Regions from separate parts of the Kocuria rhizosphaerae genome, predicted to be linked through region 1. Evidence: riboswitches for the same ligand, from Rfam matches in the RefSeq annotation. Region 1 holds a riboswitch; each other region holds the start of a gene.
What was found. Region 1 has a riboswitch for thiamine pyrophosphate ahead of ACH9EU_RS16220 (3-oxoacyl-ACP reductase). Riboswitches for the same ligand answer to the same signal wherever they lie in the genome.
Positions count from the first base shown of each region.

Region 2: linked by a shared signal. The riboswitch ahead of ACH9EU_RS03860 (FAD-dependent oxidoreductase) and the one ahead of ACH9EU_RS16220 (3-oxoacyl-ACP reductase) in region 1 are both predicted to bind thiamine pyrophosphate.
Region 3: linked by a shared signal. The riboswitch ahead of thiM (hydroxyethylthiazole kinase) and the one ahead of ACH9EU_RS16220 (3-oxoacyl-ACP reductase) in region 1 are both predicted to bind thiamine pyrophosphate.

Region 1 is NZ_JBISWL010000139.1:25,752-35,416, forward strand. It holds gene ACH9EU_RS16190 (hypothetical protein) at 1-464, shown strand, start outside; gene ACH9EU_RS16195 (MFS transporter) at 590-2,011, shown strand; gene ACH9EU_RS18315 (MFS transporter small subunit) at 2,013-2,117, shown strand; gene ACH9EU_RS16200 (iron chelate uptake ABC transporter family permease subunit) at 2,098-2,982, opposite strand; gene ACH9EU_RS16205 (ATP-binding cassette domain-containing protein) at 3,009-3,794, opposite strand; gene ACH9EU_RS16210 (metal ABC transporter solute-binding protein, Zn/Mn family) at 3,775-4,785, opposite strand; gene ACH9EU_RS16215 (NtaA/DmoA family FMN-dependent monooxygenase) at 4,853-6,169, opposite strand; gene ACH9EU_RS16220 (3-oxoacyl-ACP reductase) at 6,181-6,945, opposite strand; TPP riboswitch at 6,990-7,093, opposite strand; gene ACH9EU_RS16225 (hypothetical protein) at 7,144-7,359, opposite strand; gene ACH9EU_RS16230 (CGNR zinc finger domain-containing protein) at 7,448-8,020, shown strand; gene ACH9EU_RS16235 (hypothetical protein) at 8,238-9,038, shown strand; gene ACH9EU_RS16240 (GNAT family N-acetyltransferase) at 9,301-9,665, opposite strand, start outside.
Region 2 is NZ_JBISWL010000032.1:6,184-15,848, forward strand. It holds gene ACH9EU_RS03830 (phenylalanine--tRNA ligase beta subunit-related protein) at 1-246, opposite strand, end outside; gene ACH9EU_RS03835 (cupin domain-containing protein) at 239-844, opposite strand; gene ACH9EU_RS03840 (MFS transporter) at 1,192-2,352, shown strand; gene moeB (molybdopterin-synthase adenylyltransferase MoeB) at 2,517-3,692, opposite strand; gene ACH9EU_RS03850 (thiazole synthase) at 3,689-4,555, opposite strand; gene thiS (sulfur carrier protein ThiS) at 4,557-4,796, opposite strand; gene ACH9EU_RS03860 (FAD-dependent oxidoreductase) at 4,793-6,127, opposite strand; TPP riboswitch at 6,123-6,226, opposite strand; gene thiE (thiamine phosphate synthase) at 6,242-6,961, shown strand; gene ACH9EU_RS03870 (hypothetical protein) at 7,037-8,032, shown strand; gene ACH9EU_RS03875 (hypothetical protein) at 8,072-8,578, opposite strand; gene ACH9EU_RS03880 (TetR family transcriptional regulator) at 8,589-9,182, shown strand; gene ACH9EU_RS03885 (maleylpyruvate isomerase family mycothiol-dependent enzyme) at 9,201-9,665, shown strand, end outside.
Region 3 is NZ_JBISWL010000118.1:8,379-18,043, forward strand. It holds gene ACH9EU_RS13855 (Rne/Rng family ribonuclease) at 1-2,541, shown strand, start outside; gene ACH9EU_RS13860 (nuclear transport factor 2 family protein) at 2,735-3,448, shown strand; TPP riboswitch at 3,487-3,580, shown strand; gene thiM (hydroxyethylthiazole kinase) at 3,572-4,447, shown strand; gene thiE (thiamine phosphate synthase) at 4,444-5,127, shown strand; gene ACH9EU_RS13875 (bifunctional hydroxymethylpyrimidine kinase/phosphomethylpyrimidine kinase) at 5,124-6,653, shown strand; gene rplU (50S ribosomal protein L21) at 6,873-7,184, shown strand; gene rpmA (50S ribosomal protein L27) at 7,252-7,509, shown strand; gene obgE (GTPase ObgE) at 7,663-9,228, shown strand; gene proB (glutamate 5-kinase) at 9,348-9,665, shown strand, end outside.

The sequences.
Region 1 (9,665 bases):
ATCGCGCGCTGCCCGGCCCGTTCCTGTACCGGCGTGCGGTGCACGACGTGCTGGGCGACCGCGACGAGAGCCTCACGGGCGCGGAGGAGTGGGAGTTCGCGCTCCGGTTCCTCGAGACGTTCACGGTGGGACTGCTGCCCGGAGCCGGTCCCGTCCGGCCGCGGCGCTCCGCCGCCGGGGTTCCCCCGGGGAGCGGCGGCGCCGAGCTCGTGGTGCGGGAGCGGCTGCTCAAGCAGTGGGCCGCCGAGCACGGGATCGGCCTTCCGCTGCACCTGGGCCGGACGATCGAGGAGCAGGCCGAGGCGCTGCACGGGCGGCTCGACGACTCCGAGGCGCTGACCCGGGAGCTGCTCGCCGTCGTGCGGGCCCAGGCGGACCGGCTCGAGGAGCTCGAGCGCCTCGTGGCCCGCAGGGGTGTGGTCGCCTTCTGCCGGAGGTTGTGGCAGGCCCTGACGGGCCGATGACGGCGACGCGCCGGACGGGAAGGATGCTTCCCATGTGCGACGTTGATGTGACATGCTTCACAGCGGGTTCCGGCCCGCGTGCGGGTCCCACCCCGCGGCGTCCGCACGAGACGAGGAGTCGAGGCATGGCATGGCTTGATCGGCAGCACACCGTTGCGCCGCCCGGTTTCAACCGGTGGCTCATCCCACCGGCCGCCCTGGCGGTGCACCTGTGCATCGGACAGGCCTACGCCACGAGCGTCTACAAGACCGCGCTCGTCCAGCACTTCGACGCGAGCCTCACCCAGATCGGGATCATCTTCTCCATCGCGATCGTCATGCTCGGCCTCTCGGCGGCGGTCTTCGGCACGTGGGTGGACACCAACGGCCCGCGCAAGGCGATGTTCACCGCGGCCCTGCTGTGGACGGGCGGTTTCCTCGTCGCCGCGATGGGCATCTTCGCCGAGCAGCTGTGGCTGGTCTACCTCGGCTACGGGGTCATCGGCGGCATCGGTCTGGGCATCGGCTACATCTCCCCGGTCTCCACGCTCATCAAGTGGTTCCCGGACCGCCCGGGCCTCGCCACGGGCATGGCCATCATGGGCTTCGGCGGCGGCGCGCTGATCGCCAGCCCCCTCTCCGCGGCCCTGCTCAACTTCTACGACCCGGCCTCCGGGACGGAGGGCTGGGTGGCGAGCGGCGACGCCGTCGGGAAGCTGTTCCTGACCCTCGCGGTCGTCTACTTCGCCTACATGCTCTTCGGTGCGCTCACGATCAAGGTCCCGCCCCCGGGGTGGAAGCCCGAGGGCTTCGATCCCACCAGGGTGACGTCCAAGGCCATGGTCACCGACAAGCACGTCTCCGCCGCGAACGCGATCCGGACCCCGCAGTTCTGGCTCGTGTGGATCGTGCTGTTCTGCAACGTCACCGCCGGCATCGGGATCCTCGAGCAGGCCGCCCCCATGATCCAGGACTTCTTCCGCCAGGCGGACGGGACGTCCCTCGTGACCATCGGCGTGGCCGGCGGGTTCGTGGGACTGCTGTCCATCGGCAACATGGGCGGGCGATTCGTGTGGTCCACGACCTCGGACATCCTGGGGCGCAAACGGATCTACATGGTCTACCTGGGCGTGGGGGCCGTGCTCTACACGGTGCTCGCCCTGTTCGGCGCCGGCTCCACGCTGCTGTTCGTGCTGCTGGGCTTCGTCATCATCTCCTTCTACGGCGGTGGCTTCGCCACCGTGCCGGCCTATCTGCGGGACCTGTTCGGAACCTTCCAGGTGGGAGCCATCCATGGCCGGCTGCTCACCGCGTGGTCCGCCGCGGGCATCGCCGGGCCGCTCATCGTCAACGCGTTCCTGGACGCGCGGGGCACTCCGGGCGAGCTGACGGCCCAGGACTACCAGCCCGCCCTGCTGACCATGGTGGCGCTGCTGGTGGTCGGGTTCGTCGCCAACCTGATGATCCGACCCGTGCACGCCCGGCACCACGAGCCCGCGGACGGTGGCCCGGACCGCCCCGCGGCCGACGACGCGACCGCCTCCGAGGCCGCGGCGAAGGAGAACTGAGATGAGCCAAGTACGCATCGCCCTGGGCTGGATCCTCGTCACCGTCCCGCTCGCCTACGGGGTCTGGCAGACCGGCCTCAAGATCGTCACCCTGTTCTCGGAGTAGCCGGTCCGCAGCGCGCCGCCGCACCGGGGGCGCGGGCGGGCCGCATCCTCAGCACGGGGGAGGCCAGCGCCACGAGGGCGTACGCGCCGATGGCCAGCACCACGACGGTCGCGCCGGGGGACAGGGGGTGGAACCAGGTGATGGTCAGCCCGGCCACGCAGACGACGGCACCGAGACCCATGGCCAGTCCCATGGTGGCCGCGAAGGAACGTGCCACCAGCTGGGCCGTGGCCACGGGCACGATCATGACCGCCGAGACGAGCAGCACGCCCACCACCCGCATGGACACCGCCACGGTCAGCGCCGCGACCACGGCCACCAGCAGGTTCAGCGCCCCCACGGGCAGGCCCGAGGTGCGGGCGAACTCCTCGTCGTGGCACAGGGCGAAGAGGGCCGGGCGCAGGCCGACCCCCACCGCCAGGACCAGGACCGCCAGCCCGGCCGTGAGCCACACGTCCGGGCCGGTGACGGTCGACACGGAGCCGAAGAGATAGCCGGTGAGGTTGGCGGCCGTGCCGCCCGCCAGGCCGATGAGCAGCACGCCCCCGGCGATCCCGCCGTAGAAGAGCAGAGCCAGGGCCACGTCCCCGCTCGTCCTGCCGCGGCGGCGGACGACCTCGATCAGCACGGCTCCGGTCACGGCGGCGACGACGGCCCCGGGCACGGCGAGCGCGTCACGCGTGCCGGGACCGGCCGCGGCGCCGGCCAGCCAGCCCATGGCGACGCCGGTCAGTGCCATGTGCCCGATGCCGTCGCCCAGCAGCGCCATCCGCCGCTGGACGAGGTAGGTGCCCATCACGGGGGCCGCCACCCCCACCAGCAGGGCCGCGATCAGGCCGCGCCGCATCAGGGGGCTCGCGAGCATCGGTTCCAGGGGGCCCAGCAGGTCCGTCACCACAGCTTCTCCAGGTCGGGGGCGGTGGGGAGGCGGCCCGCCGCGGCCGGGTGCGGATGGGCCTCGGCCGGGACGTCCGACCCGCGTGCCGGGCCGTCGTGGACGACCCGCCCGCCGTCCAGGACGACCGTGCGGGAGATCAGCCCGGCCAGCGGTCCCAGCTCGTGCAGCACCACGACCACGGTGGTGCCCCGCCGGCGGAGGTCCGAGACCGTGGAGGCCAAGGCCTCCACGGTCTCGTGGTCCATCCCGGAGAACGGCTCGTCGAGGATCAGCAGGGCCGGCTCGCGGACGAGGGCCCGGGCGACGAGCACCCGTTGCTGCTGCCCGCCGGAGAAGACCTGGACGCTCTCGTGCGCCCGTCCGGCCAGGCCGACCTGCGCGAGCGCCGCCAGGGCCCGCTCCTGGGCGCTCCGGCCGGGGCGCAGGGCACGCCGGTGCAGCAGCCCGGAGACCACCACCTCCAGCGCGGTGGCCGGCACGCCGGTGGTGGCGCCGGTGCGCTGGGGGGCGTAGCCCACGCGGTCCCGGGGCACGAGCCGGGCCGGGCCGGAGAGGTCGGCGCCGAAGAGCAGCACCCGGCCGGCCGTCGCCGGCACCGCGCCCACGAGGGCCCGGACGAGAGTGGACTTGCCCGAGCCGTTGGCCCCGAGCACCGCCACGGTCTCGCCCGCCGTGACCGAGAGGTCGACGCCGCGCAGCACCGCGGCGGAGCCCAGCTTCACGTCCAGCGACCGGGCGGCCAGGACGGCCGGCGCGGGCTCAGCAGGCCAGCGCGGCACGCAGCGCCTCGAGGTTCTCGCGCATCAGCTGCTGGTAGTCCTTGGCCGGGTCCGCCAGGCCCTCCACGGGGTCCAGCACCGCCGTCCCGATCCCGTGCTCGGCCGCCAGGGTCTCGGCCACCGCGGGTTCGACCAGGGACTCGGAGAAGACGGTGGTCACGCCCTCGGCCTCCACGACCCGGCCGATCTCGGCCAGCCGCGCCGGGGACGGCTCGGTCTCGGGCTCGAACCCGGCGACGGCGACCTGCTCCAGGTCGTACCTCTCCGCCAGGTAGCCGTAGGCGTCGTGGGAGACGACGACGGTGCGCCGTTCGCAGGTCCGCAGGCCCTCGCTGAACTCCCGGTCCAGGGCCTCCAGCTCCGTGGTCAGCCGTCCCGCGTTGGCCTCGTAGGTCCCGGCGTGCTCCGGATCCGCCTCGCCCAGCACGTGGGCCACCTCCGTGGCGACCGCGGCCAGGCGCTGCGGGTCCAGCCAGAAGTGCGGGTCCGCCCCCTCGTGGGCGTGCTCGTCCGGGCCGTGCTCGTCCGGGCCGTGCGCCTCCTGGGCGTGCTCGTCGTGCTCGTCGTCGGGACCGTCCGCCCCGGCGTGCCCGTGCTCCTCGGCGCTGTGGTCCTCGACCCCCTCGACTCCGGCCACGGCCGCGTCGAGGACGTGCTCGGGAGAGGTCTCGGCCACGGCGTCGTCGACCGCGGGCTGGAAGCCGGAGAGGTGGACCACCGCGTCCGCGGTGCGCAGCTGCTCGACCGCCGCCGGGGACAGCTCCACGTCGTGCGGATCGGCTCCGGCCGGGGTCAGGGACGAGACCTGCACGCGCTCGCCGCCCACCCGTTCCGCCACGTACTCCAGGGGGTAGAAGGACGCGAGCACGGTCAGTGCCTCGCCGGCCTCCGCCCCGGGGGCCGAGGCGGCCTCCTCCGGGGCGGAGGCGCACGAGGACAGCGCCAGGGCGGCCAGGGACAGCGGGAGCAGGAGGGCGCGACGACGATTCATGCGAACGATTCTCAGGCTAAATGAGAATCATTGTCAATTTCTGCCGGGGCGGTCCTCCCTGCCGGCCTCAGGCGGGGGCGCCGACCGCGGGGCGCGGCAGTCCCAGGTGCTCCCGCAGGGTCGACCCGGTGTACTCCGTGCGGAAGAGACCCCGGCGCTGGAGGACCGGGACCACGTGGTCCACGAAGTCCTCCAGGGCGTCGGGCAGGGTCGGCGGCATGAGGTTGAAGCCGTCCGCCGCCCCGGCGCGGAACCAGGCCTCGATCCGGTCCGCGACCGTCTCCGGCGTGCCGACCACGGTGCAGTGCCCGCCGCCCGCGGCCAGCCGGCCCAGCAGCTGACGCACGGTCGGCCGCTCGACGGCCACGATCCGCAGGATCGTGGCGTAGCGGCCCTGGGGCCCGCTGAAGGACTCGAGCGGCGGCAGCGGGGGGACCGGGGCGTCCGGTTCCCAGTCGCCGCAGTCCTGCTGCACGAAGGTGCTCAGCTGGGCCAGGGACTGCTCCGTGGGCAGGAGGGCGTCGACCTCGGCCTGCCGGGCGAGGGCCTCCCGCTCCGTGGAGCCCACGTAGGCGACCAGGCCGGGCATGACCGCCACCGACCGCGGGTCCCGCCCGGCCGCGGCGACGCGCCGCCGGAGGTCCGCGGTGTACTCCTGGGCGCTGGGCAGGTCGTAGGCCACGGCGTAGATGCCCTCCGCGATCCGGGCGGCGAGGTCCCGGCCGGGCCCCGAGGCCCCGGCCTGGAAGAGGACCGGTCGCCCCTGGGGCGGGCGGGGCACGGTCAGGGGGCCGTCCACCCGGAAGTGCTCGCCCGAGTGGTCCACCGCCCGGACCAGGTCCGGGTCGGCGTGCAGCCCCTCGCGGTCGCGGACCAGCGCCTCGTCGGCCCAGGAGTCCCACAGCCGCAGGGTCACGTCCACGAACTCGGCCGCCCGGGCGTAGCGCTCGCCGTGCGGCGGCATGCCGGCCAGGCCGTGGTTGCGCGCCTCGGCGTCGAACATGGAGGTCACCACGTTCCAGCCGGCGCGCCCTCCGCTGATGTGGTCGAGCGAGGCGAGCATCCGGGCCGCGTGGAACGGCGTCCAGAAAGTGGTCGAGATCGTGCTGACCAGCCCGATCCGCTCCGTGGCCCGGGCCATGGCGGACAGGGCGGTGAGGGGCTCCAGGAACCAGCGGGGCGCGGTGGCCACGTCCCCGGCGCTGTGCCCGTCGGCGAAGAACACGGCGTCGAAGAGCCCGCGCTCGGCGGTGCGGGCGAGGCGCTCCCAGTAGGCGATGTCCCCGAGCTGCTCGAGCGGGGACTCCGGGCGGCGCCAGGCCGCCTGGTGGTGCCCGGCGCCGAACAGGAAGGCGTTGAGGTGCAGCCGGCGCGGCGAGGTCACGGCGTCCCCGCTCAGTCCAGGACCAGGCCGCCGTCGACCACCAGGTTCTGCCCGGTGACCGCCCGCGCCCACGGGGAGGCGAAGAACAGGAGGGCGTCGGCGAACTCCGCCGGGGTGGTGACCCGCCCCAGCGGCGTGGCGGAGGCGATGTAGTCGAAGACCTCGTCGGGGGTGGCCGAGCTCGCGTCGGTGGTGCGCAGCAGTCCGCCGGAGACCATGTTGACCGTGATGTTGTGCGTGCCCAGGTCCTTGGCGAGCGTGCGGGTCAGGGACAGCAGCGCCGCCTTGGCCGCGGTGTAGTCGTGGTAGGGGACCACCGGGTTCTGGAACAGGTTGGTGCCGATGTTCACGATCCGGCCGAAGCCCTGCTCCCGCATCCCGGGCAGGGCCTGCTGGACGGTGTTGAGCGCGCCCCGGACGCTGCCGGTGAACTGGGCGTCGAACTCCTCCCACCGGATCTCCTCGGCCCCGGAGCGGGCGTCGCCGTTGAAGGAGAAGTCCGCCAGCGCGTTGTTCACCACGGTGGTCACGGGCGAGCCGAAGTGCTCCCCGGCGGCGCCGAGCAGCTCCGCGACCTGCGCGGCGTCGGTGACGTCGGCGGGCAGGGCCACGGCCCGGTCGGGGCCGTACTGCGCCGCGAGGTCCTCGGCGGCCGTCCGCGACTCCCGGTAGTTGACGACGACCTTCGCGCCCTGGGCGGCGAAGGACTCCACGATGCTGCGGCCGAGCCCCCGGCCACCGCCGGTCACGAGCACGGTCTGGTCTGCGATGTGCATGAGCTTCCCTGAGGGTCAGGGCGAGAGGACGCGGGATCCGCCGGTGGGCCCCGGTATGACATCCCTTCGCCAGTACGAACTGGATCAGGTTCGACGGGTGTCATCTCAGCCGGCGCCTCGTCCGGGGCCGGCACCCCGTGTCACTGCGGTCGAGTATAGCCCCGACCCGGGCCGGAGGGATCCCCCCGCCCGGCCCGCTCAGCGCGGCTGCTCGTCGGGGACTCGTTCCGGGCGCCGGCCGACGGGAAGGGCGGGGCCGTGCTCGCCGAGCACGGTGATCCCCCGCAGCACGTTGGCGCCCAGGTCGCGGAGGGTCCACCGGCGCAGTGCGACGCGCTCGCGCGGCGGCACGGAGAACCGGCCGACGCCCGCCAGGACCGCGATGAGGATGAGGACGAAGAGACCGCCGGCCACGGGGACCTCCTTGCTCGCGACTGCCGTCGCGTAATGGGCTAAACTGTTTACACCGCTGACGCTAGACCTCGGAAGGATAAGTAGTCAAGTGCATTTTGCCTATGACACAGAGGACGTCCTCGAGTTCGACGTGGCCCTCGTCAACACCGGGCCGGGAGCCTCGCGCTCCGGGGAGGAGGAGCTCACCACCCGGGACCGGCTGCGGGAGCTGCTGGACGAGCACGGCTGGACGGGGCGCTTCGACCGGAACGACCAGGAGCTGGCGGAGGTGCTCGAGGTGCGCCGGGACCTGCGGCAGGTCTGGGGGCTGGAGCGCGACGCCCTGGCGGAGGCGGTCAACGCCGTGCTGGACACCGCCGAGCTCGCCCCGCACCTCGCGCGGCACGACGGGAAGGACTGGCACCTGCACGCCTCGCCCTCGGACGCGCCCCTGGCCACGCGCCTGCGCCTGGAGTCGGCGTTCGCCCTCGTGGACGTCATCCGCGCCGACGAGACCGACCGGCTGCGGGTCTGCGAGGCGGAGGACTGCGAGGCGGTGCTCCTGGATCTGTCCCGCAACCGCTCCAAGCGGTTCTGCGGCCAGCGCTGCGCCAACCGCACCAACATGACCGCCTACCGCCGGCGCCGGGCCGGCGGTTCCGGCCAGGGCATGTCTCGTTGACCATGAAGACGGTGTCCCTGCCCCCTCCAGGCGTGGCGGCCTGATCCACCGGGACCCGACCGTGACGCAGCCGAACCCTCGCCCGCCGTCGGCGTCAACGCCGGCCTACCCCGACGCCGCCGTGGCGACGGAGCCGTCGGCCGTCCGGACATCACCACCCGGCCGCTGACGCGCGGCTCCTCGTCGGGTCCACGTCGCCGGCGCCTATTGTTGGGCCATGACGGTCCTGGACGACTTCCTGGTCCCGCTGGCGGCCGCGGTCGCCTCGGTGTTCGCCGTGCTCGGCACTGTCGAACAGCTCACAGCGGCAACACGACTGCGCAGGCTGGCAGCCTCTGTGCGCGAGGAGTCCTCGCTCTCACCGGCGCACGACCAGCAGGTGCTGCGCAGCCTCCACCGCGAGATCCTCTCCCGGATCATCGCCCTGCAGTCCGTTCCGGCCAGGAGCCTGCTCGGGGCCGCCGCGCTCGCACTGGTGGGCCTCGGATGGGCCTTCTTGGTGGGATACAGCGTGGGGGTGACGGTGCAGCTGCATCCGACGTGGGGCGAGATCTACGACATCGTGGGTTTCGAGGGCGTCATCCTTGCCGCCTTGGCCCCGGCCTTCGTCTGTAGTGGTCTGCTGGGCTGGATGGAGGTCGTGCTGGAGAGACGGCGCATCTCCAAGGCATACCTGGACGGAAAGCACCCCCTCTACCGGCGCTACTACAGGTCGTGGAAGCTCGCCGTCGGGTCCAAGGGCATTCTTCCGGCCGCCGTCCTGGGCACGGGCCTGACAAGTGCGGCGCTGTGGGTCGGTTTCACCGCCGGCTATCCCACGATGACCGCCGCTGTGGTGGACACCCTGCTGATTCCCGCTGCCCTCGGCGTCATCATCGGCGGTGTCCTCACGAGCCTCTACCTCCACCGCCACAGCAGCTGGGAGCCGTGGATGCATCCACGGCTCCCAGAGGCCCGCGGAGCGGGGGCACCGCCCCCGGAGGCCGCCGCACCGGAGCCCGAGAACCCCGGGCCGTGACCGAGCCCTGCCGCGCCGGTGTCCTGATCGCCGCCGCGGGAGGAGCAGGCCTTGTCCCCGCGCAACCGCTGCGGCCGGGTCCGGGGACGGCCGGCACCGGCAGTGACAGAGGATGCCCTCCACCACGGGGGCGGTCCTCGTGGAAGGACCGGCACCCCTTGCCCTCGGAGGACGGCGGGAGAGGGTGGATCCGGTCCCACCGGTCCTCGGTGAGCACAGCCGTACGGGACATGCTTCCAGCGTCCCGGAACCGGCTCCATGCTCAGCGAGCGATGCCCTGGCCGCCGCTCGTCCTCTCCGGGGCGTCGGCCGTGTCGATCCGCGCGCCGTCCCCCGGTGCGGCGAGCTGCCGCCGCATCGCGAAGTTGGTCATCGCCACCCCGCGCCGGACGGGGCGGCGCTCCTCGACGACGACGAAGCCGTGCCGCTCGAAGAACGGCAGCGCCGTGATGGAGGCGTGGGTGCTCAGCTCGGCGAGGCCGCGCCGGTGTGCCTGCGCGACGAGATGCTCCAGCAGGGCCGAGGCCACCCCCGTCCGGGCCGCGGAGGGGTCCACGTAGAGCATGCCGACGTGGCCCGCCGGGTCGAGGTCGCCGAAGCCCACGACCCGGCCGGCCAGCTCCGCGA
Region 2 (9,665 bases), on a different contig from region 1:
GAAGGCCCGGTAGGCCTCCCGCCACGCCGCCACGTGCGGCAGCTCCTCCACCGGCCGGTCGGCAAGTGCTTGGGCGGTGGCCGCTTCGGCCGCCTGCAGCAGCGCCTCACCGGCCGCATCACTCGGGCCCGGCACGAGCCCGTCGACGGCCAGCAGCACGGCCCGGTAGTCCGGGCGCAAGGCGAACACCTCGGCCTCGACCCAGGCCCCCTCGAGCAACCGCTCCAGCGTGCTCGGTTCAGTCATCGGAAAACTCCTGGTGGTGTCCCGAGCCCACGCCCGGTTCGAATACGGTCAGGGAAAATCGAGCCGGCTCAGTGCCCGAATTGGCGTAGGCGTGGGCGACATCGCCCGGGAAGGACACCGCATCACCGGTCTCGAGAGTGATCGTCCGGTCGGCGACCTCGACGGCGATCGTGCCCTGCTGGACCTGGAGCAGCTCCTTGGTGCCCGGGGTGTGCGACTCGCCGGCGTGCCGGTCACCCGGGCCCAGGGTCCAGTCCCACAGCTCCACCACGTCCGGGGATTCCGTGCCGGCCACCAGGATCCCCCGACCGCCGTGCTCCCCGCTCCACAAGGTGGCCCCCTCACCGTGGCGGGTGACCGTCACCGGCCTGGGCCGCGGAGCCTCCACCAGCGCCGGCAGCCCGATGCCCAGGGCCTCGCTGATCCTCAGCAAGGTCCCCACACTGGGATTGGTCGCACCCTGCTCCACGTTGACCAGCATGCGGCGGCTGACCCCGGCGGCCTCGGCCAAGCGGTCCAGCGTCCAGCGCCGGACCTGCCGTTCCTGTTTCACCCGGGCGCCGATGGCCGCCGCGAGATCCGTCGTGCTCTCATCCATAAGTGCATCATACTGCACTGTTAGTGCATTGTTCGACCTCCCCGTCCCGAAGATCCCCCGTCATGCATCTCGAGGAGGGAGGGATGGCAGGAGGGAGAGAGGTACGGAGATGACGTCGAGGCCTCCGTTCGGAACCGGTCATCCGGCACTCGGCCGACTTCACGGGCGGAACCCACAGTGGTCACGTACAGAGCTGAGGCGCGCCGGGCATAGGCTGGCGGCACCATGTCGATCATCGATGTCCGCAACAAGCACTCACGCGCAGCGCCACGAGGCCGTGCGGCGAGCGCAGCCACCGCTGACGCGTGCCGCGAGGCCGGGATCATCGTCACGGACCTCGTCCGGCCGTGAACGACTCGGTCTGGCGGGCGCCGGGGATGCCGTTGCTGCTGACGATGACGGTCCTGGGCTTCTCGGGATACGCCGCGCTGCTGCCGGTTGCGCCGTTGTGGGCGGTGCACGGCGGCGCCGACACCGCCGGCGCGGGGCTGGTGAACGGCGTGCTCATGCTCTTCACCGTGCTCACGCAGCTGTTCGTCCCCGGTGCGCTGCGCCGCTTCGGCTGGGCGCCGGTCCTCGTCACGGGCATGCTCCTGCTGGGACTGCCCGCACTGGCGCACGGGCTCAGCGATGCACTCGGGCCGACCTTGGTGCTCTCCGCGGTGCGCGGACTCGGCTTCGGCGTGCTCACCGTGACCGGCAGCGCCCTGGTCGCCGAGCTGGTCGAGCCACAGCGTCGCGGGAAGGCGATCGGTGCCTACGGACTGGCGATCGCGGGACCGCAGATCCTGTTCCTGTCGGCGGGACCCTGGATGGCCGAACAGCTCGGCTTCTGGGTCGTCTTCGCCGTGGCGGCCCTGCCTGCTGTCGCCGTCGTGCCCGCGATCGGCCTGGCCCGGATGCTGGACCACATCCCGGAGAAGGAGATGGGCGATGAGCGGGCGCCCTACCTGTGTCTCCTCCGGCCGATGGCACTGCTGACCGGCGTCACCCTGGCCGGTGGCGCTCTGATCACCTTCATGGCCCAGATGAGCAGCAGTGCCGCACTGACCGCCCTGGCATTGCTGCTCATGAGCGTGGCGGCCGCCCTCGCACGCTGGCGGATCGGCGCACTGTCCGACCGGTTCGGACCGTCCAGGTTCATCTGGCCGCTGGTGCTGCTGACCACGGCAGGCATGGCCGTGCTCGCCTGGGCGGTCGGCGATCCCCAGGCCACCGTGGCCCCGGCGCTGATGGTCGGAGCAGTGATGGTGGGCATCAGCTACGGCGGCCTGCAGAACCTCACCCTGGTCGTGACCTTCCAAGAAGTCAGACGGCAGCACTACGGCCCGGCCAGCGCGGTGTGGAACATCGGCTTCGACGTCGGAACCGGCCTCGGTGCGGTCGTGGTGGGGATGATCGCCGCGGGAACCTCGTTCAGCACCGCACTGCTGGTCGCCGGAGGGATCTCACTGCTGACACTGCCGCTCGCGCTGCGGCGACGCGTCCCCGCGGCCCGGACGACCTGACGCATCAGACACTGCTTGCTCCCCGGCGGGGGGACGCCCGGTCGACCTCCTCCGCCGGTCACCGCACTGATGCGCTCGGGATGCCACCGGGGCCGGTCCGCCGGGCAAGGGTGGACCTCGCCGAAGCGCGGCCGGTCAGGCCTGGTTGAGGACCGCGACACTCCTCAGTAGACGGGCTTGTCCGGTTCGACCTGCGCCACCCAAGCCAGGACCCCACCCTCGAGGTGCCGGACGCGCTCCTCCCGCCGGGCGAAGAACGGCCGGAGGGCCTCCAGCGCGGTGGCGGAGCGGGCGCCGGCCTTGCAGTGCAGCACGAGGTCCGCACCGCGGGCCTCCGCGGGCAGGGCGTCCGCGCCCCGGTCCAGGAGCTCCTGCAGGGGCACGGCCAGGGCGCCGGGGATGGCCACGAGCTCCCGCTCCCAGTCCTCGCGCACGTCCACCAGGGCGAAGGAGGCCTCTCCGCGCTCCCGGCGCTCCAGCAGGCGGGCCAGCTCCGGGGCGCTGAGCGTCTCCGTCGGCCCGGCCCCCGGCAGCGCGCACACGGCCTCGGGCTCGACGACGGCGGTGACGGGCGCCGCATCCGGGTCTGCGGCCAGGCGCATCTCGCGCCACGTCATCGCGAGCGCGTCGTGCAGCAGGATCCGGCCGAGGAGTGGCTCGCCCGTGCCGGTGATCAGCTTGACGGCCTCGGTGACCATGACCGACCCCACCGTGGCGGGGAGCATGCCGAAGACCCCGCCCTCGGCGCAGCTGGGGACTTCACCGTCCGGCGGCGCCTCGGGATAGAGGTCCCGGTAGGTGGGTCCGTGGCCGGCCCAGAAGACGCTGACCTGGCCCTCGAAACGCAGGATCGAGCCCCACACGCAGGGCGTGCCGGTCAGGGCCGCGGCGTCGCTGACCACGTAGCGGGTCGCGAAGTTGTCGGCGCCGTCCAGGACGAGGTCGTAGCCGCCGAGGATCTCCACGGCGTTGTCCGCGCCCAGCCGGACGGTGTGGGTGCGGACGTCCACGAGCGGGTTGAGCGCGGCGACGGCGTCGGCGGCGGACTCGGCCTTGGGCCGGCCGACGTCGGCGGTCGTGTGCACCACCTGGCGTTGGAGGTTCGAGACGGCCACGACGTCGTCGTCGACGATCCCGATGGTCCCCACCCCGGCGGCGGCCAGGTACTGCAGGGCCGGTGAGCCCAGCCCGCCGGCGCCGACGACGAGCACGCGGGCGTTCTTGAGCCGCCGCTGGCCCTCGGGGCCGATCCCGGGCAGGGTCAGGTGGCGGGCATAGCGCTCGAGCTCCTCGCGGGTCAGATCGGGGCCGGGCGCGACGAGCGGGGGCAGCGGGCTCACCGGCCCTCCCCCACGGGCGCCCAGTCCCCGCGCGGGACGTCCCGGGCGTCCGGGGCGTCCGCCGCATCGGAGCCGTCCGTGTCGATCCGCCCGGCCATGGGCGAGGACGCGAGCGCGTGGCGCCTGGCCGGGATGCGCCCGGCGCCGGCGGCGAGCCGCCCGGCGGCCACGGCGTGGCGCATCGCGGCGGCCATGGCCACGGGGTCCTGGGCGCGGGTCACGGCGCTGGCGAGCAGCACGGCGTCGCAGCCGAGCTCCATGGCCAGGGCCGCCTCGGAGGCGGTGCCGATCCCCGCGTCGAGGACCACGGGCACCGAGGCGCGGGAGGCGATGAGCTCGATGTTGTGCGGGTTGAGGATGCCCAGGCCCGTGCCGATGGGCGCGCCCAGCGGCATGACGGCGGTCGCGCCCACGTCCTCGAGCCGGCGGGCCACGGCCGGGTCGTCGGAGGTGTAGGCGAAGACCTTGAAGCCGCGGGCCACGAGCTGCTCGGTGGCGTCGAGCAGCTCCACGACGTCGGGCAGCAGCGTGTCCTCGTCGGCGATGACCTCCAGCTTGACCCAGTCGGTCTCCAGGGCCTCGCGGCCGAGCTCGGCGGTCAGCAGCGCGTCGCGGGCGGTGTAGCAGCCGGCGGTGTTGGGCAGGATCCGGATGTCGTTGCGCTCGAGCATCGCGAACAGCGAGTCCCCCTGCCCGGGGGCGTAGCGGCGCAGGGCCACGGTGGTCAGCTCGGTCCCGGAGGCGAGGAGCGCCTGCTCGAGGGTGTGCAGCGAGCTCAGCCCGCCGGTGCCCATGACGAGCCGGGAGGACAGCCGGACGCCGTCGATCTCGAGGACGTCGGGCTCAGGGTGCGGGGCGGTCATGTCAGCCTCCTTGGACGGCGGTGATGATCTCGACGGACTGGCCCTCGGCCACCGGGGTCCGGCCCCAGCGGCTGCGGGGGACGACCGCGGCGTCCACGGCCACGGCCACGCCCAGCCGGCGGCCGTCCTGCGGGGTCCCGTCGGGGCCCAGGGGGCGGCCGACGGTCTCCGCGACGAGGTCGACGACGGTCGTGCCGCCCGCCACCTGCTGCGGGCGGCCGTTGAGGGTGATCGCGGTCATGGGGTGCTCCTGTTCTGGGCTCCGGGCCCGGAAGCGACCGGCTGGGGATGCCCGGTGGGCGCCTCCGGGTCGAAGCGGTGCGGGTCGGTGGTGTCGAGGTGCCCGGCGTCGGCGGCCGGGTCGGGGCCGCCCTCCCCGAGCACGAGCTGCGCGGCCAGCCGCGCGGCGAGGGGGGTGAGCAGCACCCCGTGGCGGAAGTAGCCGGTGGAGACCACGAGACCCGGCACGGGTGCGCCGTCCGGGTCCCGCACGCGGCCGAGGTAGGGGATGTCGTCCGGGGTGCCGGGGCGGGCGCGGGCCATGACCTCCACGAGCTCGAGGTCGGCGACGCCGGGCACGAGGGCCTGGGCGTCCCGCAGCAGCCGGAACACGCCGCCGGCGCTGGGCCCGGGGAGGTCGTCCTCGCGGGAGGTCGCCCCGACGACGACGGTCCCGTCCTCGCGCGGCACCAGGTAGACCGGGATGCCGTGGACCAGGCCGCGGACGGTGCGCTCCAGGAGGTGGGGCGTGCCGGCGGGGACGCGGGTGCGGAGGATGTCCCCGTGCACAGGCCGCAGCGGCGGGCTCCAGGAGCCGGGCAGGTCCTCGAGGTCCTGCAGTCCGGTGCCCGGCGACAGCACCGTCCCGGCCGCCGAGACCATGCCCCCACCGGCCAGGCGCACGCCGGTGACGGCTCCGTCCGCATTGCGGCGCACCGCCACGGCGCGGTCGTGCACCAGCCGGGCGGGCCCGCCGTCGCGCGCCGGGGCCCCCGGTGACGCGGCGGACCCCGGCGGCCGGGGCGCGGTCAGCGCCGCCAGCAGGCCGGCGACCAGGCGGCGCGGGTCGATCTGGTGGTCGTCAGGAATCCGGAACGCGGCCGAGAGCCGGGGGCTCAGGGCCGGCTCCAGGGCGCGCGCGGCGCGCAGCGGCAGCTGCTCCACCGCCATGCCGTGCCGCCGCTGGAAGCCGGCGAGATCGGCCAGCGCCTGCCGGTCCGCGGCGTCCACGCCGCAGACCAGGGTCTCGGTGGCGCGGTGCCCCACGGAGCCGCCGGCGGCCTCCTCGAGCTCGGCCACGAACCGGGGGTACTCGGCGGCGGAGGCGAGCATGAGCGGGTAGAGCGGCTCCTGCTGGTACTGGACCTCGCTCACCGGGGCGAGCATCCCGGCGGCCGCCCGGCTGGCCCCGGACCCGGGCTCGGGGTCCACCACGACCACCGAGCGGCCGCGGCGGCGCAGCTCCCACGCGGTGGCGAGGCCGACCACCCCGGCGCCGACGACGGCGACGTCGGCCCGGACGTGCTCGGGGCCCTGGGACGGCCCGACGGGGGTGGAGTGCACGGACGTCATCGGCGATGTCCTTTCCTACGGCGGCATGACCCGCATCAGGTGTGGCGGTCGGCGCTGGGCGCCCTCTCAGCCCCCGTGGGGGCTCCCGCAGAACCGCTGATCTATCATCAGCGTGTGGCCAAGCATACCCGTGACACCTCCGTACCTCCCGAGTCGGAGCTCAGAACCACCCGTGCGGACAGGCTCTTCGGCGCCCGGCTCTACGTCTGCACGGACGCCCGCCGGGACCGCGGCGACCTCGAGGAGTTCCTCCACGCCGCCTACGCCGGCGGGACGGACATCGTCCAGCTGCGGGACAAGAGCATCGACGCCGACGAAGAGATCGCCGCCCTGCAGCTGCTGGGGCGAGTGGCCGCGGAGTACGACGGGCTGTTCGCCGTCAACGACCGCGCCGACATCGCCGCACTCGTGGGCGCGGACGTCTTCCACGTGGGCCAGCACGACCTCAGCCCGGCGCAGGCCCGGCGGCTGCTGGGCCCGGACGTGCTCATCGGGCGCTCCACCCACGACATCGGCCAGGCCCGCGCCGCGCTCGAGGACCCGGACGTCGACTACTTCTGCACGGGTCCGGTGTGGGAGACCCCCACCAAGCCCGGCCGGCCCGCCACGGGCCTGGAGTTCGTCCGGGAGGTGGCCGAGCTGACCGGCGCCCGCCTCGCCGCGGATCCGGACGCGCCCCCCGTGCCGTGGTTCGCGATCGGCGGCATCGACGAGCAGCGGGTGCCCTCGGTACTGGAGGCCGGGGCGAGGGGCGTCGTCGTCGTCCGCGCGGTCACGGACGCCCCCGAGCCGCGTCTGGCCGCCGGGCAGCTGCGCAGCCTGCTCCCCGCCTGAGCCACGCGGGCTCCACGCCTCTTCGGGGTGGTGTTTGAGACGATGGACCCACGGACGACGACGGAGAGGTGACCCATGGACCCCGAGCTCGACCCCAAGGTGCGGCACGCGGTGGAGCATCCCGCGGAGACGGCCCGTGGCCCCGAGGAACCGCAGCTGCGCGTGCGGGTGGCCGGTGAACCCGCCCGCCGCGCCCTGGGTGCGCACTGGGCGGACGCCCCCGAGGACTCGGCGCCCGACGACGACCGGCTCGCGGCGGCCGTGCTCCTCGCCACGCTGTTCGGCGACACCTTCTGGCTCGAGCGCGCCGCGAAGCTGACCAGTGACGTCCCGGGCTGCCCCTCGGCCCCGCCGAGCGGGCTGCTCGAGCTCACCCGGGTGCCGGGAGCGCGGGCGGCGATGGCCCGGGTGCTGGAGCGGCCCGTGCTGACCGGGCTCCTGGAGTGGGGCACCAACCCCGTGCCGGAACAGCCTCCGCTCACGGTGGCGCGGGCGGCCCGGGACCTCGGCATCCCCGACGACGGGCGTGTCTACCGGGTGGTGCGCCGCCGCGCCGAGCGGTTCCTGGCCCGGGAGCACGACGGCTCCGAGTCGCTCGAACAGTTCGTGACGCTGCTGACGCAGGCCGAGAAGGGCCACCGCGAGGACGGCCCGGTGCTCACCGGCGAGACCCTGCCGCCGGCGCCCCCGCCGCCGAGTGCCACACCTCCGGCCGCGGGAACGCCGGGGGCCGGGACCCCTCCCCCGGACACCTCCCCGCAGGCGCCTCCGTACACGTCCTCGCAGGGCCCGGCGCCCGGCGCTCCGCCCCCCTACGGCTCCCCGCAGGGAGCCCCCGACGCTCCGGCCTGGGGTGAGGGACCCCCGGCGTCACCCTCGGGGCCTCCCGGTCAGGAGCCCGGCCGGGGACCCGCGTGGCCCGGTGGGCAGGGACCAGCCGCCGGGCCCGGCGGCTGGCCGCCGCCCCGGCCGCCCGAGGAGGAAGAGGACGACACCGACAACCTCAAGGCCTGGGGCATCGTCTTCCTGGTCATCGTGGGCGTCATCGCCGCCCTGGTGCTCGTGCTCTGAGACACGGGGCGCCGCCGCGTCATGTGCCGTTGCGCTGCGTCAGTGGGCCGGACACCGGATGTTCCGGTTCCACGTCTCGAGCACCCCGTCGGGGTTGCCCTGCCAGATGTAGGCGTGGAGGTCGTAGTGGATCGGCATGCCCGGTGCGTGGCCGGGCATCGGGCCGTCGAACTCCTTGCCGAACATGCTCGGCTTGTCGTCGTCCGTGGTCAGGTCCTGGTCCGCGTCGACCGCGAACCACTCGACCCCCGCGAGGCGAAGCTTCCCGTTGCCGCTCGGGGCGTAGAGCAGCGCGGCCGGCACGAGCGGGTCCGTCGATTCGAAGTTCGCGAAGTCGACGTAGTGGTAGCCCATGCCGGGCTCGCACCCACCGACCGGGACGTACCCCGCCTCGAGAGCCTTGTCCACGTTGTGGTACACCGCCGTCGCACCACCGCGGCCCTGCGTGCCCGAGCACCCGTCCCCCGACGGACCCGCACCTCCCCACACCCGGAACCGGACCCGGGTGCCGTCGTCCCGGTTGCTCCAGGCTCCGGCGGGGTCCATACTCCTAATTATGTTAGGCAATCCTACTGGACATTGGAAGACCGAACGTCGTGAGCTGGTGCGCGGCAGGATCCTGGAGACCGCCTGGGCGCTGGCCCGGGAGCACGGCCTGTCCGGGTTCACGCTGCGCGAGGTCGCGCGCGAGGTCGGTATGCAGGCCCCGTCCCTGTACACCCACTTCGACTCCCGCAATGCGATCATCGACGCGATGTTCGCGCAGGCGTGGCGGGAGTGCCTCGCCGCGATGGAGACAGGTGTCCCGGAGGACCCCACCGGGGACGCGCGCGAGTGGCTCAGGACGGTGGCCCACATCTACTTCGACTTCTGCGTCAGCGACCCGACGAGGAACCAGCTCATGAACGCGCGCGCCGTACCGGACTTCGTGCCGAGCGCCGAGGCGTACGCGCCGGCCGTCGACGTCCTGGAGCGGTTCAAGGCCGCCGCGGCCGCCCACGGTGTGACCCGGGACGAGGACGTCGACCTGTGGACCGCCCTTCTCAGCGGGCTCGTGGACGCCCAGCTCGCCAACGACCCCGGTGGCGACCGGTGGGCCCGCCTGCTGGACCGGGCCGTGGACATGTACGCCGACAACCTGGACCTGTGAGCGACGAAGGAGACCGCCATGAACACGACGACAACGACCGGCACTCGCGAGACCCCCCGGCGCTCGGCCCTTGACCGCGCCGTCGCCATGCGCCTGGCCATCGAGGAGTACCGGCGGGTGGCCGACGCCGTGGAATCCCTGCAGGCCCCGGACTGGGACCGCCCCACGGACTGCCCCGACTGGACCGTGCGGGAACTCGTGGCACACGTGGCCGGCATGATGGCGATGGCCGCCTCTCCGATCGAGACGCTCCGGCAGACCCGGAAGGCCACCCGGGAGGCGTCCGCCTCCGGGATCCAGCACATCGACGCGCTCACGGCCCTGCAGGTCGCCGAGCGCGCCGACGCCGGCCCGGAGCAGCTGCGCCGCGAGATCCGTCACCAGGGCCCCCGGGCCGCCCGAGGGCGCCGCATGACCCCGGCGCTCGTCCGCTCCCGGCGGATGAACCCCGCCCAGCACGTCGGCGGTCGTGAGGAGTGGTGG
Region 3 (9,665 bases), on a different contig from region 1:
GCCTCGGCGGAGGACCAGGCCGAGGGCGTCGACGAGGAGACCGCGGAGGCCACCGACGAGGGCGCGGGCCGCGAGTCGGGCGGCGGCGTCACCAGCCGGCGCCGCCGGCGCAGGCGCCGCGGTGACACCGACATGGAGCTCGTGGGCGGCAGCGACGACGACCCGCCCAACACGGTGACCCGTGTCCGCGCCCCGCGGGGCGCGGACACCGCCACCGTCGACGAGGTCGTCGCCGTCAAGGGCTCGACCCGCCTCGAGGCGAAGAAGCAGCGCCGGCGCGAGTCCCGTCAGACGGGCCGCCGCCGCCAGGTCATCACCGAGGCCGAGTTCCTCGCCCGCCGCGAGTCCGTGGAGCGGCAGATGCTCGTGCGCCAGACCGAGAACAGGATCCAGATCGGCGTCCTCGAGGACGGCGTGCTGGCCGAGCACTTCGTCTCGCACACGCAGCAGGACTCCCTGATCGGCAACGTCTACGTCGGCAAGGTGCAGAACGTGCTGCCGTCCATGGAGGCGGCGTTCGTCGACATCGGACGCGGCCGCAACGCCGTGCTCTACGCCGGAGAGGTCAACTGGGACGCCTCCCGGGTCGAGGGGGGCCCCCGCCGGATCGAGAACGCGCTCAAGTCCGGGGACTCCGTCCTCGTGCAGGTCACCAAGGACCCGGTGGGGCACAAGGGCGCCCGGCTCACGAGCCAGATCTCCCTCCCGGGCCGCTACCTCGTCTACGTGCCGGGCGGGTCCATGACCGGGATCTCCCGGAAGCTGCCCGACGTCGAGCGCGCCCGGCTGAAGAAGATCCTCAAGGACCGGTTGCCGGACGGTGCGGGCGTGATCGTGCGCACGGCCGCGGAGGGAGCCTCCGAGCAGGAGCTCACCCACGACATCAACCGGCTGCGCGCGCAGTGGGAGCAGATCCAGGAACGGTCCGGGTCCACGAAGACCCTGGCGCCGGAGATGCTCTACGCCGAGCCGGACCTGACGATCAAGACCGTCCGGGACGTCTTCAACGAGGACTTCACCACCATGGTGGTCCAGGGCGACGAGGCCTGGGACAACATCGAGGCCTACGTCACCTACGTCGCCCCGGACCTGCTCGACCGCCTCAGGAAGTGGGAGGAGGACGAGGACCTGTTCGTCAGCTACCGGGTGGAGGAGCAGATCCAGAAGGCCCTCGACCGAAAGGTCTTCCTGCCCTCGGGCGGCTCGCTGGTCATCGACCGCACCGAGGCCATGACGGTCGTCGACGTCAACACCGGCAAGTTCACGGGCTCCGGCGGCAACCTCGAGGAGACGGTCACCAAGAACAACCTCGAGGCGGCCGAGGAGATCGTGCGGCAGCTGCGCCTGCGGGACATCGGCGGCATCATCGTCATCGACTTCATCGACATGGTGCTCGAGTCCAACCGCGACCTCGTGCTGCGCCGCCTCGTGGAGTGCCTGGGCCGGGACCGGACCAAGCACCAGGTCGCGGAGGTGACCTCGCTCGGGCTGGTCCAGATGACCCGCAAGCGGATGGGCACCGGCCTGCTCGAGGTCTTCTCCGAGCCCTGCGAGCACTGCGCCGGGCGCGGCGTCGTGGTCCACGACCACCCGCTCGAGGGCCGGGGCGGCGGTGGCGGCGGGGAGACCCGCGAGCAGCGGCAGAACCGCACCGAGCGCAAGCGCGGCCGCCGCGGCGGGCAGGCGGAGCAGGCGCCCGCCCGGCACGAGTCGCCGGCTCGCGAGCCCGACCCGGCCGAGAGGGCGAAGGCAGAGGCCGCTCGCACCGCGTTCGCGACGATCGCTGCCGCGACGCACCACGAGCCGCAGGCCGAGGAGGCCCGTCCGCAGGCCGAGGAGGCCCCCGCCGCCGAGGCGCGGCCCGAGGGGGCCGGGCGGTCGAGGAAGAAGCGGCGCGGCAAGCGCAGCCGCAACCGGGGCCAGAACGTCGAGGCCACGGCGGTCGAGGGCGCGGCGGTCGAGGGCGCGGCGCCGGACCAGCAGCGGCGACAGGAGCCGGCCGAGGAGCGGGCCCGGGCCGGTGAGGACAGCGGCGAACCGGCGGCCGAGGGCTCCCGCCTGACCATCAAGGGCGAGGTCATCGAGCTCCCGCAGGGCCAGGCCGAGGAGACCGAGGTGGCTCCCCGGCTGAGCCTGGACTCGCTCGCCCAGGCCTTCGGGCAACCGGGAGCGCACGCCGAACCCGCCGAGGAGACGGAGGGCGCGCGGCCGGCGGGGGCCGAGGAGACCGCCGGGCACGGCGCGGTCCAGCCGGCCCCGGCGGCCCAGCCGACCCCTGTGGCCCAGCAGGCCGAGCCGTCCCCGCCGGCCGAGCCGGCGCGTGCGCGGCGGCGCTCGCGCCGGGCGTCGGCCCCGGCCGGCACCGCCGGGCAGGCGGAGGTGACCGCAGGCCGGGCGGCAGCGGCCGAGGGCGCCCGCCACGAGGCGGGTCCCGCGGCGCGGCGCCCGGAGGACGCCCCGGAGCGCTCGGCGCCGACCGTGGTCGGCGTGGGCGTCAAGGCCGCCGACCTCACGAGCGGTCGGCCCACCGGCCAGGGCTGAGCGGCCCCCGCGCGCGAGAACGGAGGACCCCGGCCACCCGGCCGGGGTCCTCCGTCGTCTCCGTCCGTCATGCGGACCACCGGTCTGCCGGTGCGCTCGGGCGGCGCGTAGCGTTGGACGTACCACACGCGTGCAGGCCGAAGGTCCCGGCCGCCGGGCCGGACGAGGCCTCCCGTCCACAGGGGGCACCACCATGACCAGTGCAGAGACCGTCATCGCCGCCGGCACCGAGCTCTTCCGCGACAGGGACCCCTCGGCCGTGGACCGGTGGTGGGCGGAGGACTTCCGGCAGCACTCACCGCTCGCGCCGGACGGGCGCGAGGGCCTGCGCGACCTCGTCCAGCACCTGCCCGAGGATTTCCGCGTGGAGATCGTCCGCGTGCTGGACGACCGGGACCTGGTCGCGGTCCACGCCGTCTACGAGGGCCTCGGTCCCGGACCCGTCGTCGGCTTCGACGTGTTCAGGGTGGCCGGCGGGCGGATCGCGGAGCACTGGGACGTCATGGCACCGTTGCGCCACGGCCCCCGCGGCACCCGTCCCCAGGTCGACGGGCCCGTGGAGGTCACGGACCGCGAGCGCACGCGCGACAACAAGACGCTCGCCGCCGAGTGGGTCGAGACCGCCCTCATCGGCCACGAGCCCGGGATGGTCCAGGACCACGTGGCCTTCGACGGCGTCGAGGACCACGCCGCGGGCGGCGATCGCTGCCTCTACCGTCGGCTCCACCGGGTCGTCGGCGAGGGCAACTTCGTGCTGACCGTGTGCGAGGGCGTCGCGGCGAGCGACCGCGGCCGGACCGTGGCCTGCTACGACCTCTGGCGCCTGGAGGACGGACGGATCGCGGAGCACTGGGCGGTCGTCCAGCCGGAGCCGGAGGAGATGGCCCACGGCAACGGCATGCTGTGACCCTGCGCCCGGCTCCGCCGGACCGCTAGACTGACAGGACCTGTGACACGGGGTGCCGCCCGATCGGCTGAGAACACACCCGTTGAACCTGATCTAGTCAGCACTAGCGAAGGGATGTCGCTCTTGCGCGATGCCGCACCTCCGTCCGCCCACCGCCCGGAGCCCGCCGCCGAGGCCCGGCCGGACCCGGCGCTCGCCCGGGACGCCGCCGCGGCCCTGGCCGAGCTTCGCGCCGCGGCGCCCCTGGTCCAGTGCATCACCAACGCCGTGGTCACCAACTTCACGGCCAACGTCCTGCTCGCCGTGGGCGCGTCCCCCGCCATGACCGACATCCAGGGCGAGGGCGGGGTCTTCGCGCAGATCGCCGACGGCCTGCTGGTCAACACGGGCACCCCCACCGCCGAGCAGCGCGGTGCCGCGTACGAGGCCGTCGCCGCGCGCGAGCGCGCCGGACGCCCCTGGGTCCTGGACCCCGTGGCCGTGGGCGTGCTCCCGGTCCGGACCGCGCTGGCCCGGGACCTTCTCGCGTTCCGGCCCGCGGTCGTGCGGGGCAACGCCTCCGAGGTCATCGGCCTGGCCGGCGGTACCGGGGGACGCGGCACGGACGCGACCCACGGGGTGGACGCCGCCCGGGAGGCCGCCGCCGAGCTGTCCGCCGCCACGGGCTGCGCGGTGGCCGTCTCCGGGCCGGTGGACCTCGTGCGCGCCCCGGACGGCACCGTGGTGCGCGTCCCGCACGGCACACCCCTGCTGACGCGCGTGACGGGCGGCGGCTGCGCCCTGGGCGCCCTGATGGCGGCGTTCACCGCCGTGCGCGAGGACCCGGCCGCCGCCGCGGTGGCCGCCAGCACCGTCTACGCGCTCGCGGCCGAGGACGCCGCGGCGAAGTCCGCCGGTCCGGGCTCCTTCGCCGTGGCCCTCCTGGACCGGCTGCACGGAATCACCCCGGAGCAGGTCGCCGCCCGCGCCGGGCTCGTGCGCGAGGACGGTGCCCGGTGAGCCCCCGTCTCGACCCCGCCGCCCTCCTCCTGCACCTCGTGACCGACTCCGCGCTCAGCGCACCCCGGACGGTCCCCGAGGTCGTGGCGGCCGCCGTGGCAGGGGGCGCCACGATGGTCCAGGTGCGGGAGAAGGACGCCCCCGCACGCGAGCTCGTGGCCCTTCTCGTGGCCGTCGCCGAGCGCGTGGGGCGCCTGGTCCCGGTGCTCGTGGACGACCGCGTGGACGTCTACCTCGCCGCCCGCGCGGCCGGCGCCCCCGTGGCGGGGGTGCACGTGGGCCAGACGGACCTGCCGGCCGGGCTGGCGCGCGAGGTCTGCGGACCCGGCGCCGTGCTGGGCCTCAGCGCCGCCACGGCCGAGGAGCTCGACGCCGCGGCGGCGCTGCCGCCGGGCACCGTCGACTACCTCGGAGTCGGCGCCGTGCACGCGACGCGCACCAAGCCCGACCACCCGCCCGCGCTGGGGGTGGCGGGCTTCGCCGCCGCCGCGTCCCGGGCCGCTCTGCCCTGCCTGGCGATCGGCGGGGTCCGGGTGGAAGACGCCCCCGCCCTGCGCGCCGTCGGCGCGGCGGGTCTCGCCGTCGTCTCCGGGATCTGCGCCGACCCCGACCCCGCGGCCGCCGCCGCCCGATACGTCCGTGCGTTCGGACGCCCCCTCCCGGAAGGAGCCCTCTCATGAGTGCCCGTGTCCCCCGAGTCCTCGCCGTGGCCGGCACCGACCCGACCGGCGGAGCCGGCCAGCACGCCGACCTGAAGTCGATCGCCGCGATGGGCGGCTACGGCATGAGTGCCGTGACGGCCGTCGTCGTCCAGAACACCGTGGGCGTGCGGTCCATCCACGTCCCGCCGGTGGAGTTCCTCACCGCCCAGCTCGAGGCGGTCTCCGACGACGTGCAGATCGACGCCGTGAAGATCGGGATGCTCGGCTCCGTGCCCGTCATCGAGACGGTGACCCGCTGGCTCGAGGCGCACCGTCCGCCGGTCGTCGTGCTGGACCCCGTCATGGTCGCGACCACGGGCGGGCGCCTGCTCGAGCCCGAGGCCGAGGACGCCCTGCGCGGGATGCTCGGCCTCGCCGACCTCATCACTCCCAACCTGCTCGAACTCGCCGTCCTGGCCGGGCGCGGCACGGCGTCGTCGTGGGAGGAGGCCCTGGCCCAGGGCCACGACGTGGCGCGGGCGCACGGGACGCTCGTGCTCGTCAAGGGCGGGCACCTCACCGGGGACCGGACGCCGGACGCCCTCGTGGGCCCGCACGCCCCGGAGCCCCTCGTGGCCTTCGACGGCCCCCGCGTGCCCACGGACAACTCGCACGGCACCGGCTGCTCCCTGTCCTCCGCCCTGGCGACCCTCCAGGCGCGGCACGGGGACTGGGCGCGCAGCCTCGGGATCGCCCGGGACTGGCTGCGCGGGGCGCTCGAGCACTCGGGGGAGCTGGCCGTGGGGCACGGCAGCGGTCCGGTGCACCACTTCCACCACGTCCAGGACGCCCTCGAGTCGTGGGGCACGGGGCCGGCCCGGTTCAGCGACGAGCTGTGGGAGGCCTCGGCGGCCGTGCGGCGCGAGATCGAGGAGCTCGAGTTCGTCCGCCACCTCGGCGACGGCCGGCTCGACGCCGAGCGGTTCCTCGCCTACCTCGACCAGGACCTGCAGTACCTGGACGGCTACAGCCGGGCGCTGGCGATCCTCGCGGCCAAGGCCCCCGACGAGGAGCAGCGGCTGTTCTTCGCGGCGGGCGCGCTGGCCTGCACCGAGACGGAGGCCCAGCTGCACCGGGCCCGGCTCCAGCACGCGGACCCGGCCCCCGAGGGGACCGGTCCGGTCCGCGGCACGCCGGGGGAGGTGACCCGCCGCTACACGACGTTCCTGCTCGCGGCCACGGCGGCGGAGCCGTACCCGGTGGGCCTGGCCGCGGTCCTGCCGTGCTACTGGGTGTACGCCGAGGTCGGCCGGCACCTGCTGGCGGCGGCCGCGGACGGGGAGGACCACCCCTACGCCGACTGGCTCGCCACCTACGCCGACGAGGGGTTCCAGGAAGCCACCCGCACCGCCCGGCGCCTCCTCGACGACGCCGCCCGGCACGCCGGACCGGCGCTCCTGGAGCGGATGCGGGAGGTCTTCCTGGAGGCCTGCGCACTGGAGCGCGACTTCTTCGCCGCGCCGGGCCCGGCGGGTCGGTTGGCGGGCATTGACGCGATCGAGTAGTCTTGATCTTCGGTGCCCTGCCGGTGCGCGCGTGTAAAACTCGACACCCCACCTGGCGGCACATGCGGGTGCAGTTCCTGAATTGCGGCGAACCTGCGCTGACTACGGCTCCGTCCCACGGCCCGGTCACCGACAGCTCGTCTCAACGTCGTTGGTCCTGACAGGTATGCGCTCGACCCACACTGTTTACACATGACGTCGAGAGAAGTGAGTTCCCAAGTGGTGTACGCGATTGTCCGCGCTGGCGGCCGCCAGGAAAAGGTTTCCGTCGGAGACCTCGTTACCCTTGACCGCGTCGCCGGCGGAGCAGGCAGCACCATCGAGCTCCCTGCGCTGCTCCTGGTCGACGGGGACAAGGTCACCTCGGATGCCAAGACCCTGGCCAACGTCACGGTCACGGCCGAGATCGTCGAGAACCTCCGGGGTCCGAAGATCTCCATCCAGAAGTTCAAGAACAAGACCGGCTACAAGAAGCGCCAGGGCTTCCGGGCCGAGCTGACCACCGTCAAGGTGACCGGGATCGACGCCTGACCGGCGCGGTTCCCCTCCAGACTCCAGATCCCGGACGTCAGTCCTGACACGAAGGTAGGCACACCTCATGGCACACAAGAAGGGCGCGAGCTCCACCCGGAACGGTCGCGACTCCAACGCGCAGTACCTCGGCGTGAAGCGTTTCGGCGGCCAGACCGTCAACGCCGGCGAGATCCTCGTCCGTCAGCGCGGCACGCACTTCCACCCCGGCCTCAACGTCGGCCGCGGTGGCGACGACACCCTGTTCGCCCTCGCGGCCGGGCAGGTCGAGTTCGGCACCCGCCGGGGCCGCAAGGTCGTCAACATCCAGGCTGCCGCCGAGTAGTCGTCAGGGCCGGCACCGCCGGCCCCGGTGCGGGCCAGAGCCCGCGCCACCCATGTCTGATCTGTAGAGGGTGGGTGCGTCCAGCGCCCGCCCTCTACAGTTTTAATGTGGCCCGTGCGCGGGCCCGCCCGTCCACGACCAGAGGAGTTCCCCGTGGCCAGTTTCGTCGACCGCGTCGTCCTGCACGTCTCCGGCGGCGCCGGGGGGCACGGCTGCGTGTCCGTGCGCCGCGAGAAGTTCAAGCCTCTCGGCGGGCCGGACGGGGGCAACGGCGGCGACGGCGGCAACGTGCTCCTGCGCGTGGACGGCCAGACCACCACCCTGCTCAACTACCACCACGCCCCGCACCGCTCCGCGCCCAACGGCGGGCCCGGCAAGGGCGACCTCCGCCACGGCCACAACGGCGAGGACCTGGTCCTGTCGGTGCCCGACGGCACCGTGGTGAAGGACCAGGACGGCACCGTCCTGGCGGACCTGGTGGGGGAGGGCGCCGAGTTCGTGGCGGCCCCCGGCGGGCAGGGCGGGCTCGGCAACGCGGCGCTGGCCTCCGTCAAGCGCAAGGCCCCCGGCTTCGCGCTGCTGGGCACCCCCGGCGTCTCGCGCGACGTGGTCCTGGAGCTGAAGTCCATCGCGGACGTCGCCCTGGTGGGCTACCCGTCCGCGGGCAAGTCCAGCCTCATCGCCGCGATCAGCGCGGCCCGCCCGAAGATCGCCGACTACCCGTTCACGACCCTGGTGCCGAACCTCGGCGTGGTCCAGGCCGGGGACGTCCGCTACACCGTGGCCGACGTCCCCGGGCTGATCCCCGGCGCCTCCGAGGGGCGGGGCCTGGGCCTGGAGTTCCTGCGCCACGTGGAGCGGTGCGCCGCGCTCGTGCACGTGCTGGACTGCGCGACGCTCGAGCCCGGCCGGGACCCGGTCTCGGACCTGGAGACCATCGAGGCCGAGCTGGCGAACTACGCCGTGGACGGCGCCCTCGGCGGCGGTGACGCCGTGCCCCTCAACGACCGGCCGCGGCTCGTGGCGCTCAACAAGGTCGACGTGCCCGAGGCCCGGGAGCTCGCCGAGTTCGTCCGGCCCGAGCTGGAGTCCCGCGGCTACCGCGTCTTCGAGGTCTCCACGGCCTCCCACGAGGGGCTCCGCCCGCTGACCTTCGCCATGGGCGAGGTCGTGGTGCAGGCCCGAGAGCAGCGCCCGGCCGCCACGGCCGCGCCCCGGGTCGTGCTGCGGCCCAAGGGGGTGCGCGGCCCGGAGTTCACGATCACCCGCGAGGAGCGCAACCTGGAGCCCCTCTGGCACGTGCACGGCGACAAGCCCGCCCGGTGGATCCAGCAGACGGACTTCAACAACGAGGAGGCCGTGGGCTACCTCGCCGACCGGCTCGCGAAGCTCGGCGTCGAGACCGAGCTGTTCAAGCAGGGGGCGCGACCCGGCGACGCGGTGCTCATCGGCCCCGAGGACGACGGCGTCGTGTTCGACTGGGAGCCGACCATGGTCGGCGGCGCCGAGCTGCTGGCCGGGCCCCGCGGCACCGACCTCCGGTTCGCGGACATCGACCGGCCCACCCGTGAGCAGAAGCGCCAGGACTACCAGGAGCGCATGGACGCCAAGGCGGCCGCCCGCGCGGAGCTCGAGGCCGAGCGCGCCGCCGGTGTGTGGACGGAGTCGGTCGACGCCCGCAGCGACCGCGGCACCGGGGACCGGCCCGACCCGGCCTGACCCCGCCCCGCCCGCAGCCACCAGCAGGAACCCACCTCACCGGAACCCACCCGACCGGACCGACCCACTTACGACGCCCACCTACGACGCCCACCCACGGAACCAGGGAGACGCACAGGATGAACGAGCAGCCGAAGCAGATCGACGTCGACGAGCTGGAGGGACTCGCGGAGAAGTCCGCGATCCAGCTGAGCAGCGAGAACCGGGGCAAGAACCGGCGCAGCCCCGTCGAGCGCCGCGAGGACATCCCGCGCGCCCATCGGGTGGTCGTCAAGGTCGGCTCGTCGTCGCTGACCTCGATCGAGAACTCCATCGACGAGCAGGCCGTGCGCTCGATCGTGGACGCCCTCGGCGAGGAGAAGGCCCGCGGCGTCGAGCTGGTCTTCGTGTCCTCCGGCGCCATCACCGCGGGGCTCGCTCCGCTGGGCCTGTCCCGT